2 regions of the Alteromonas sp. W12 genome follow, and region 2 is predicted to be linked to the other one. Evidence: predicted binding sites of a transcription regulator. Region 2 holds the regulator's gene; the other holds the start of a gene.
The links. The regulator FliA, encoded in region 2, starts transcription of late flagellar genes. The targets are predictions, from matches to a motif close to CTAAAGNTNNNNNNNNNNNNGCCGATA.

Region 1: the regulator FliA is predicted to act here: its motif matches at 1,976-2,002, upstream of AWH61_RS07135 (VC2046/SO_2500 family protein).

Annotation. Positions count from the first base shown of each region.
Region 1 covers NZ_LQXH01000001.1:1,682,687-1,687,605, forward strand. The annotation lists gene AWH61_RS07125 (hypothetical protein) at 1-253, opposite strand, end outside; gene AWH61_RS07130 (response regulator) at 273-1,913, opposite strand; gene AWH61_RS07135 (VC2046/SO_2500 family protein) at 2,035-2,589, shown strand; gene trhO (oxygen-dependent tRNA uridine(34) hydroxylase TrhO) at 2,739-3,734, shown strand; gene AWH61_RS07145 (EF-hand domain-containing protein) at 3,787-4,035, shown strand; gene AWH61_RS07150 (hypothetical protein) at 4,394-4,919, opposite strand, start outside.
Region 2 covers NZ_LQXH01000001.1:628,240-633,158, forward strand. The annotation lists gene flhA (flagellar biosynthesis protein FlhA) at 1-329, shown strand, start outside; gene flhF (flagellar biosynthesis GTPase FlhF) at 359-1,768, shown strand; gene AWH61_RS02555 (MinD/ParA family protein) at 1,774-2,640, shown strand; gene AWH61_RS02560 (RNA polymerase sigma factor FliA) at 2,637-3,368, shown strand; gene cheY (chemotaxis response regulator CheY) at 3,405-3,788, shown strand; gene AWH61_RS02570 (protein phosphatase CheZ) at 3,823-4,578, shown strand; gene AWH61_RS02575 (chemotaxis protein CheA) at 4,591-4,919, shown strand, end outside.

The DNA.
Region 1 (4,919 bases), 1.1 Mb from region 2:
AGTATTTGCCAGTTTTAACTTTGACGAGTTTTGGGAGGTGTTTCTCGTTAGCTTGACTACCCTCGAATTGCTGTGTGCTAGGTACTTTTAATCCGCGAATAACAAATATTTCACCACTGTTTAGCTCTTCAAATGTCATTCTGTGAATACCAGCATCGGCTAGTACAAAAGACTCGTTCTGACTTAGCGCCTGTTCATTGGCGCTAACCTCGTCGATTAAAATTGCCACCAGTAAAAAAACTAACAATCTCATAGCTCACCAGTTTTCTAATTCAAAAGCCAATATATTTAGAGAGTTCATCTCTAAGGTTGGTGTATTTTTCTTTGTAAGGCGCCTTAAGTGACATATCGTCAATCAATTTAAACAGCCGCTTACACTCATTAATGAGTTTCATTTCGGCTTTATCTTCTTTGATTGCAATTTGTAGAAGACATTGCAATAGATTAAGCGCAACCCCTGTATTTACAGGAGCAAAGCCTTGAGCAAGGGCAAACGAAGCTTTAGCACGTTCGTAATCTTGCTGCTGATAGTGTTGAATGCCTTCGCGGTTGAACTGTTGATAACTGGCTAAGTTTTTCTGAGCATTGAGGGCTTGCGCATCAAGCATGTTTAAACTGTTTTGGTCGAGCTCATCCTGTCTTGAAGTTAAAAGTGCATTCAACTGTAGCGCATCATCAAACTCACCCAGTTTATACATAACGTTAATACTGTCAGGAATAAACGCGGTAGGAACATCCGTGTACTTATCGTCAAGAAGTGTTTGTGACGTTGTTAAGTGGCGTTTGGCATCAATCAGTTTGCCGTCTATTGCGCTAATTCTAGCGTTGACGATTGTACCAAATATATCTACGTCAAAATCTCTGTCCATTTTTTGAAGATGTTCATCAAACTTTCCTCTTTGCAGAGTTAGTAATGCTTCTTGCTGATACTTATTGCGCTGGCGCTTGTCGTCTGCAAACTCTGCGACATCTAAAAGGCTTCGGATAATACCGCACCAGTGCAAACTTGTTTTGTGAACGGTTCGTTTCGATAAATCCCAGATCGCTTGGCTTGAACTCGCTGCCAGCACTAAATCGTCATTTTGCCGACCTATTTCACAGGCTTTGAAATGCCTGGGTAGGGAGTAGGGCGACAGTTTTATTGCTTCTTTTATTGCATCTAGTGCTTTGTCGCCAGATGTCGTGGCTTGGTGTGCTTGCGCAAGAATATCGTGAGCGTCTGCATTGAACCGGTTTCGCTTTAGCGTTCTCTTGGCAATTAAAATCGCTTTCTCATATTCCTTTAAAAGCAAGTAAGTTTTTCCAATAGCTATTTGTGCCCACAGCACGGGTTTTCCGTCAATGTAGTCACGTAATACATCTAGCGCTTTATCGGGTTGCTTTATACGCCAATATAGCTCGACTAATAGCTGTTCACAGTGACCTTTATAGTGGGAAGGGGCGTCAAGTAACGCTTCGATATGGTCGATCGCACTGTTTATTTCACCCTGTTCAACGAGACTAAACGCTTGCTGGAGAAACTGTCTTTTTTGCCACGCACGAACAATACGAGACTTCAGCTGAACTTGAGAAAAGGGCTTAATTAAAAAATCATCGGGTCTACGTTCAATACTGCCCAACACTACCGGTCGAGCGCTATCTGCGCTTATCAGAATGAACACCGATGTGGGACTGATAAGCCTTCGAGTACGCAACTCTTCAATGAGCTCATAGCCATTTTTGTTGTCAGCTCCCAAGTGTAGATCACAAATTACAATATCAAACTTATGCTTTTTACATAGTGATACCGCTTGTTCAGCAGATGACTTTGTAACTACATCAGATGCGCCCATCGAATGCATCAGCCCCTTTAATAAAAGAAGGAAAGGGCGTTGGTCTTCAACAATCAGTACTTGTTTGTTGCTAAATTGCATTTCAAATCCATGAATGAGCACGCGATTACTTTATAGGAGTATATCTAATTTTAGATAATAAGCTTAAGAAAAACATTATCTTGCCGAAAACATAAGTATACATATGAAGTTGTAAATAAGAATGTCGCAAGAAACTGTCGAAGCTCGTGAGCAAATACCTATTGACCCCAGTATATACTGGGAGCGCAGTGGTGTGCTTGCTAAAGCATCTGCGCAGGGAGCGTTGTTCTCTTTATATCTTGCTATGCAGCAACATAGTGTTGCCGAGCCATTTGAAATTGAAGCGGTTGCGTCAGAATCTGATGATAAAAGCAGCATCGAATCCAAGCTTGCATCGTTAAATTATTATAGAAGGCCATCGCTAGCTGCTAATGAAAGCGAATGGGGCAGAATGCGCGTTTTGTCTGAGTTAGTATCTCAAGACTATGCGGCAGCAAGGTTATATTTAAGTATGAATCCCTCTCCACTTTCACAAACTGATGATGCTAAACGTCTACCCGACGATGTAGTAGATAATTGTAGTTTGGCAACACAAAAGCGGTTGAAAAAGGAATACGCTAACACCGTGAAGGAAGATAATACGCTGCTATACGATATCCTTTCATCACAAGATAAAGAATACCATTCACAACAAGAAAATTCGTCACACTTCACATCTTTTGAGAATATTGCATAGCAGTCATTTCAATTCGTTGTTGCGTGCTAAGTTTGGGTTGACGTAGGAGCGCTAATTCGTATCCGCCCTAGTTTTTATCATTCCTTTTTGTTATATTGCGCGCCGCATTTTTGCACTGGTCTTACGCTCCAATCAGCAAAGGTTAAAATATGTCTAAATATATTGTATGCGCAATGTATAAATTTGTTGCGCTTGAAAACTTCAAAGAAATCCGCCAACCGCTTCTCGAAACAATGGAAGCTAATGGCATTAAAGGTACACTTCTTCTTGCCCACGAAGGGATAAACGGTACGGTTTCTGGTACCCGCGAAGGTATCGACGCATTACTTGCTTATTTAAACAGCGACGAGCGTATTAATCCTATTTCTTGCAAAGAATCTCTTCACGATGAACAGCCGTTCTATCGCACCAAGGTAAAACTGAAAAAAGAAATTGTGACCATGGGCGTTGAGGGTATTGACCCTCGCAAAACCGTTGGTACTTACGTAAAACCTAAAGACTGGAACGCACTTATTAGCGACCCAGATGTTACGGTTATTGACACGCGAAACGGTTATGAAATTGAAATTGGTACGTTCAAACACGCTATCGACCCAAAAACCGAAACGTTTCGTGAGTTTCCTGAATACGTAGCGAAGGAGCTCGACCCGTCAAAAAACAAAAAAGTGGCTATGTTCTGCACCGGTGGTATTCGCTGTGAAAAATCGACGGCTTACTTGAAAGAGCAGGGGTTTGACGAGGTTTATCACTTAGAAGGCGGTATTCTACAGTACCTTGAAGATGTACCGAAAGAAGAGTCGTTGTGGGAAGGCGATTGCTTTGTATTTGATAATCGCGTTGCAGTTAACCATGACTTAGAGAAAAGCCATTATGAGCAGTGCTACGCGTGCAGACTTCCAATTACTGAAGAAGACAAGCAGAGTGATAAGTATGAGCCGGGTGTAAGCTGCCCACACTGCTTTGGTACCCATACCGACGATCAAATTGCTCGCTTTAGAGAACGTGAAAAACAGGTTCAGCTGGCAAAAGAGCGTCAACAAGAACACGTAGGAACGGAAGCGCGTTTGACCATGGAACAAAAGCGTCAGGAAAAAGCAGAAGCTCAACGTTTACGCGCACTTAAAGCAAAAGAAAATCAGGCGTAGACAGCTAGAAAGAAGGGCGTTACACTCGTGCTTATTGCAGTTGAAATAAGGAATGCGAGTGAGCACTCAACTTTCAGAATCTAAAATTGAAGAAATTAGAAAGGACTTCAGCTTTTTCGATCGTGATGGCAACGGCCAAATCGATTTGCCGGAGTTCATCGAGCTTCTAACCGTTATTTCACCAAAAACGAAAGCTAGCCACGTACAAGAAGGCTTTAAGCTTATCGATAGTAACGACGACGGTTACATCGACTTTGAAGAGTTTTTGGAGTGGTGGCAAGAAGGATGGTGGGAATACTAAGTTTAAACTTAGTTACACTTATCGTCGACTGAGGCTTTTCGACACGCTAGGCCAAGCGTGAAAACGAGGGCTAGGCCACGTAAAAGAGCCAATTGAAAACGAGTGCTTTTAAGCACTCGTTTTTTTGTGTGTTGAGTTTGGCGTTTCGTGTTGGGAGTGAGATATAGCTTCCTTTGAATAGCCTTCACTGTCGGCTTCGAGCGTAAAGCGGACATTGGATATTTCTAACTCGCGAGACCGCTTCAGACAATTTGCAGACGTTCAACACCTAATTAACAGGCAAAAAATTGTTTGCTAAAATCGCTACGAATGAGCACAAGCCAACTGTTTTTTGTCCTTATTTAATTTCTTGTTAGGTTTAAATGCTACCAAGCAACTTCAGAGCAAGTCTTCTTATTTCTTCTACTGGTAATGTGGATTCAATAACGTTTTCACCATGAGAAATCAAATCTCTAGTTTTCTTTAGTTCCTTAAATGAAGTCACATCACTATCATCTATCTCATTCCAAAGAAGTAGAGAGCACCATTGAAACCGCTGAGATAAATTCTTTGCGTCTAGTTGACGTTCTTTGAAGAACTCCATACCTACATTTTTTATTCTTGCCGGAATATTAAACATATTTTTAGCATAGTTATCATAGTCAATTTTTTTGAATTGGCTATGTGTAAATCGCTCGATGAACAAGAAATAGTATAGGAACTGCTTTAAGCGATCTGGTTCTTCTAGAGCCATAAATATATGGCGACTTGTTTTTTGGTCTAATGAAGAATACAAGTTTGTAGATTTTCTTAAGGATGAATTTATTTCCTCTGTAGACTTAGGTCGAGATACAAACGCACTCATACTCCCAGTCATTTTTAAATCGAAAAGTGTTTTATCATCT
Region 2 (4,919 bases):
TCCAAGAAATTACTCAAGGTGCAAAAGAGATACCTGTCATAACCTTGGCGCCAGAGTTGGAACAGATGTTGCACCAGTCACTTCAAGCAGGTGGCGAAGATGGCGCTGGCATAGAACCAGGTCTGGCAGACAAGCTGCAAAAATCATTGCAGCAAGCCAGTCAGCAGCAAGAGTTAGAAGGAGAGCCTGCAGTACTCCTTACCTCAGGCATGCTACGACCCGTTCTGTCTCGCTTCTTAAAATATTCGGTTGTTGGGCTTCATGTTCTGTCTTACCAAGAAGTGCCTGACGACAAACAAATAAAAATAGTCAGTTCGGTCGGTCAATAATCTGACACTGGGTGATTGGAGAGGTTGCAATGAAAATTAGACGTTTCTTCGGCAAAGATATGCGTGAGGCGTTAAGCCAAGTTAAAGCTGAATTGGGCAGTGACGCTGTGATCATGTCAAATCGCAAAGTCGCTGACGGTATTGAGCTTGTCGCAGCCTACGACAAAGAACCTGAAGCGAAGTTGTTTACGCCGAAAGCGTCTCCACAAGCCGCTGCAAAAACACCTGGTCAAAAGGCAGTGCCTAGCTTGAGCGAAATCATTGGTGACGACGGTCCTGATAGCCTTAAAGCACTGCTAGAAAAGCAGCACGGTGGAAATAATGGCGTAGCGAGTCCCGCGCAACCTAACCAACCAATGACAGCAAATGCTAAGCACGCCAATGAAATTGCTTCGCACTTAGACTTCTCAGAAGCCTTTATTGACGACGTAGAAGCCCAGCAGTCTTCTCATGAACCAGTTCGTCAGAACGCTTTCCCAGAGCATCAAGCGTCGAGTATGGATGATACCGCTGTGACGCAGTCAGCGGAGCTTGCGCAAATCAAGGAAGAGCTAGCGTCTCTTCGCGATGTATTGCAATATCAAGTGGCCGACTTGATGGAAGCTAAAAACAAACGTCAAAAACCTGTTCATCAATATCTAATCACCCGTTTAACCGATATGGGGTTAAGCAACGCGTTAGCGAAACAGCTTATTAGCTATACGCCGTCACATTACAACGAACGAGATGCATGGGTATATCTTCTTAACCTATTGGCTAATCGCATAAATGTGACAGGAAACGATATACTTAGCGCACAAGGTGCTGTTGCATTAGTAGGACCAACAGGTACCGGTAAAACAACTACCGTTGCGAAACTTGCTGCCCGCTATGCGCAAAAATACGGTGCAGAGTCGGTTGCGATGATTACCATCGATACGTATAGAATTGCCGCCTATGAGCAGCTAGCGACATACGGAAAGATTATTGGCTGCACGGTGAGAAAAGCGCAGACTAGTGAAGAACTTGCGGATTTATTATTCCAACTTCGTCATAAGCGACTAGTATTGATTGATACGGCTGGATTTAGTCAAAGAGACAGTCGATTAATTAAACAAATTAAGCAGTTTGATAACGGACAAATGCCAAATGTTAAAAAATATTTGGTAGCGCAAGCAAATACGCAATATCCTGCTTTGCAGAGAATCATTCAAGCGTATGATGATATTGAACTAAGTGGCTGTATTTTCACAAAGTTAGATGAGTGCTACTCTTTAGGAGAGGTGCTTAGTGCAGCGGTTGAATACCAATTACCGGTTAGTTATGTCACCGATGGTCAAAAAGTACCTGAAGACATTAAGATTGCAGAAGCGAAATCTTTGGTTTCCGCTGCTGCAAAGCTTTATAAAAAGTACGGTTTGAATCATACTAGTGGTAACAACGCAATTAAAACAGCATAAGCAGTATGATTGACGACCAAGCGAGTAGCTTAAGAAAAATGAAGCAATCACGGTTAATCAAAGTAATCGCCGTCACCGGTGGCAAAGGTGGCGTAGGTAAAACAAACATTACATTGAACACCGCTATCGCCATGGCGAAGCAAGGTAAACGTGTAATGGTTCTCGATGCGGACCTCGGTCTTGCTAACGTAGACGTTATGTTAGGTTTGCGTGTTGAGAAAAACTTATCCCACGTGCTTTCCGGCGAATGTACACTTGATGAAGTACTAGTGACCGGTCCGCACGGAATAAAGATTGCCCCTGCCACATCAGGCACGCAGTCGATGGCAGAATTGTCGCCAACGCAACACGCTGGCCTAATTCGTGCCTTTAGTGAGCTGCGCTCGCAGATTGACGTGCTTATCGTTGATACAGCGGCAGGTATTTCAGACATGGTGTTGAGCTTTTCAAAAGCCTCACAAGACATCATGGTCGTTGTGTGTGACGAGCCTACCTCATTGACAGATGCGTATGCATTGATAAAAATTCTGAATAGAGAGCACGGTGTTTTCCGCTTCAAAGTTGTGGCTAATATGGTGCGCGACGTGCGAGAAGGCCAAGAGTTATTTAGTAAATTAAGCAAAGTGACAGGGCGTTTTTTAGATGTTGCACTAGAATTAGTGGCGACAGTACCGTTTGACGAGAACATTCGTAAAGCAGTGCGTAAACAAACAGCCATTGTCGATGCTTACCCAGGTTCACCTGCAGCCGTTGCAATAACACAGTTGGCGAGTAAAGCCTTAACATGGCCTATTCCAGCGCAGCCAGGTGGCCATTTAGAGTTCTTTATTGAACAGTTAGTTGCAGAAAAAGCCGTAGGAAGTCAGCGTTGAACAGCAAGGCAGCCGCTTATCAACAACAAACCGATAAAGCGCAGTTAGTCGAAAGACATGCGCCATTGGTTAAGCGTATAGCGCATCACTTGATAGCGCGATTGCCGGCTAGTGTTCTCGTAGACGATTTAATTCAATCAGGCATGATTGGATTATTAGAAGCCGCACGAAACTTTGATGGTTCAAAAGGAGCCAGCTTTGAAACGTTTGCCGGTATTCGCATTCGCGGTGCTATGCTAGATGAAATTCGCAAAGGGGATTGGACACCGCGTTCAGTCCACCGAAATGGCCGAGCGATCACTGAAGCAATTTCGCAAGTAGAAAGCGAAACAGGCCGCGATGCTAGAGATTCTGATATTGCTGATAAGCTTAATGTAAGCTTGCAGGACTATCACCAAATGCTTAATGAAGTAAATGCCGGAAAGCTGGTAGGTATTGAAGATTTAGGTGTGTCAGAAGATGTTATTTCGACAGAGCAAAATCGAGGTAGCGACGCACCACTGGAAGATTTGATGCAAGGCGCTTTCCAAAAAGCGCTTGCCCATGCAATTACGACATTACCTGAAAGAGAAGCGATTGTACTTTCGCTGTATTATGATGAAGAGCTGAACCTAAGAGAAATTGGTGAGGTTCTTGATGTAAGTGAATCGAGAGTCAGTCAAATTCACAGTCAGGCCATGTTAAAACTCAAATCACGAATGAAGTCGTGGCAAGCTGACGAAGAATAGAAATTAATAACAATTAACCCCTCACTGGAGGCTATTTTGGACAAAAGCATGAAAATTCTCGTGGTCGATGATTTTTCTACCATGAGACGTATCATCAAAAACCTACTTAAAGATTTGGGTTTTTCCAACATCCAGGAAGCGGATGACGGAAGTACTGCATTGCCTATGTTGCAGCAAGGTGATTTCGATTTCGTAGTTACCGATTGGAACATGCCTGGAATGCAGGGTATTGACTTGCTTCGCGCGATTAGAGCCGATGACAAGCTCAAGCACCTACCAGTACTTATGGTTACTGCTGAAGCGAAGAAAGAGCAAATTGTTGCCGCCGCGCAAGCAGGTGTTAATGGCTACGTTGTTAAGCCGTTCACTGCAGCAACACTTAAAGAAAAATTAGATAAAATATTCGAACGTTTAGGTTGATCCAGACGCTCACCAGAGAAATGAGGTTTACTGGATGTCAACGAATGTAAACGTTCCAATTTCGTTGGAAGAAGCAAAACAGCTTGTCACCTACCTTGAAGAGGGTGACAACGCTTCAGCCAATGCCCTATTAGAAGCGGCCTCAATGAAAGAAAACGTTGAGTTATTTGCCGAAGTAGGGAAACTGACGCGTCAGCTTCATGACGCGCTGAATAATTTCCAAATAGACGACCGCATTAAAAATCTCGCGACCGATGATATTCCCGATGCACAATCCCGCCTAACCTACGTAATTGAAGAAACTGAAAAAGCTGCTAATACTACTATGGATGCCGTTGAAGCGAGTATGCCTATAGCTGAAATGCTGTCGGCGCGCATTGAAAAGGTTATGCCTGAGTGGAAGAAGCTGATGAATCGCCAGATAGAGTTGGGTGAATTCAAGGCTTTATGCGCAGACTTAGACGAATTGTTGGAAGAAGGTTCGGCACAGTCAGCTAAACTTACACAGTTACTTACAGAAGTATTGATGGCTCAAGGTTATCAAGACTTAACTGGTCAGGTTATTCGCCGCGTTATCGACTTGGTTAAAGAAGTGGAAGACAGCTTAGTTAACATGCTTACCATGTTTGGTGAACGCGACGGTGCAGAACAAACTAAACCATCCAGCGTTAAGGCCGATAAGGTTGATGGTGTAGAGGCAGAAGGCCCTATCATTGATGCCGATAAGCGCGACGACGTCGTGTCAGGCCAAGATGATGTAGATGATCTTCTGTCTAGCTTAGGTTTTTAGGGGAGCGGGCGCATGTCGTTTGATGTTGACGAGGATATATTACAGGACTTTCTAGTTGAGGCTGGAGAGATACTTGAACAATTACAAGAACAGCTCGTTGATCTTGAGAACAATCCTGAAGATGCGGATTTGCTGAATGCAATTTTCCGTGGTTATCACACAGTTAAAGGGGGAGCAGGGTTCCTGTCTCTTACCGAGTTAGTAGAAATTTGTCACGGAGCGGAAAACGTCTTTGACGTAATGCGTAACGGTCAACGAACACTAACCCCTGAACTGATGGATATTATTCTGCAAGCCACAGATGTGGTGGTTGAAATGTTTGAACGAGTGAAAGCTCGGGA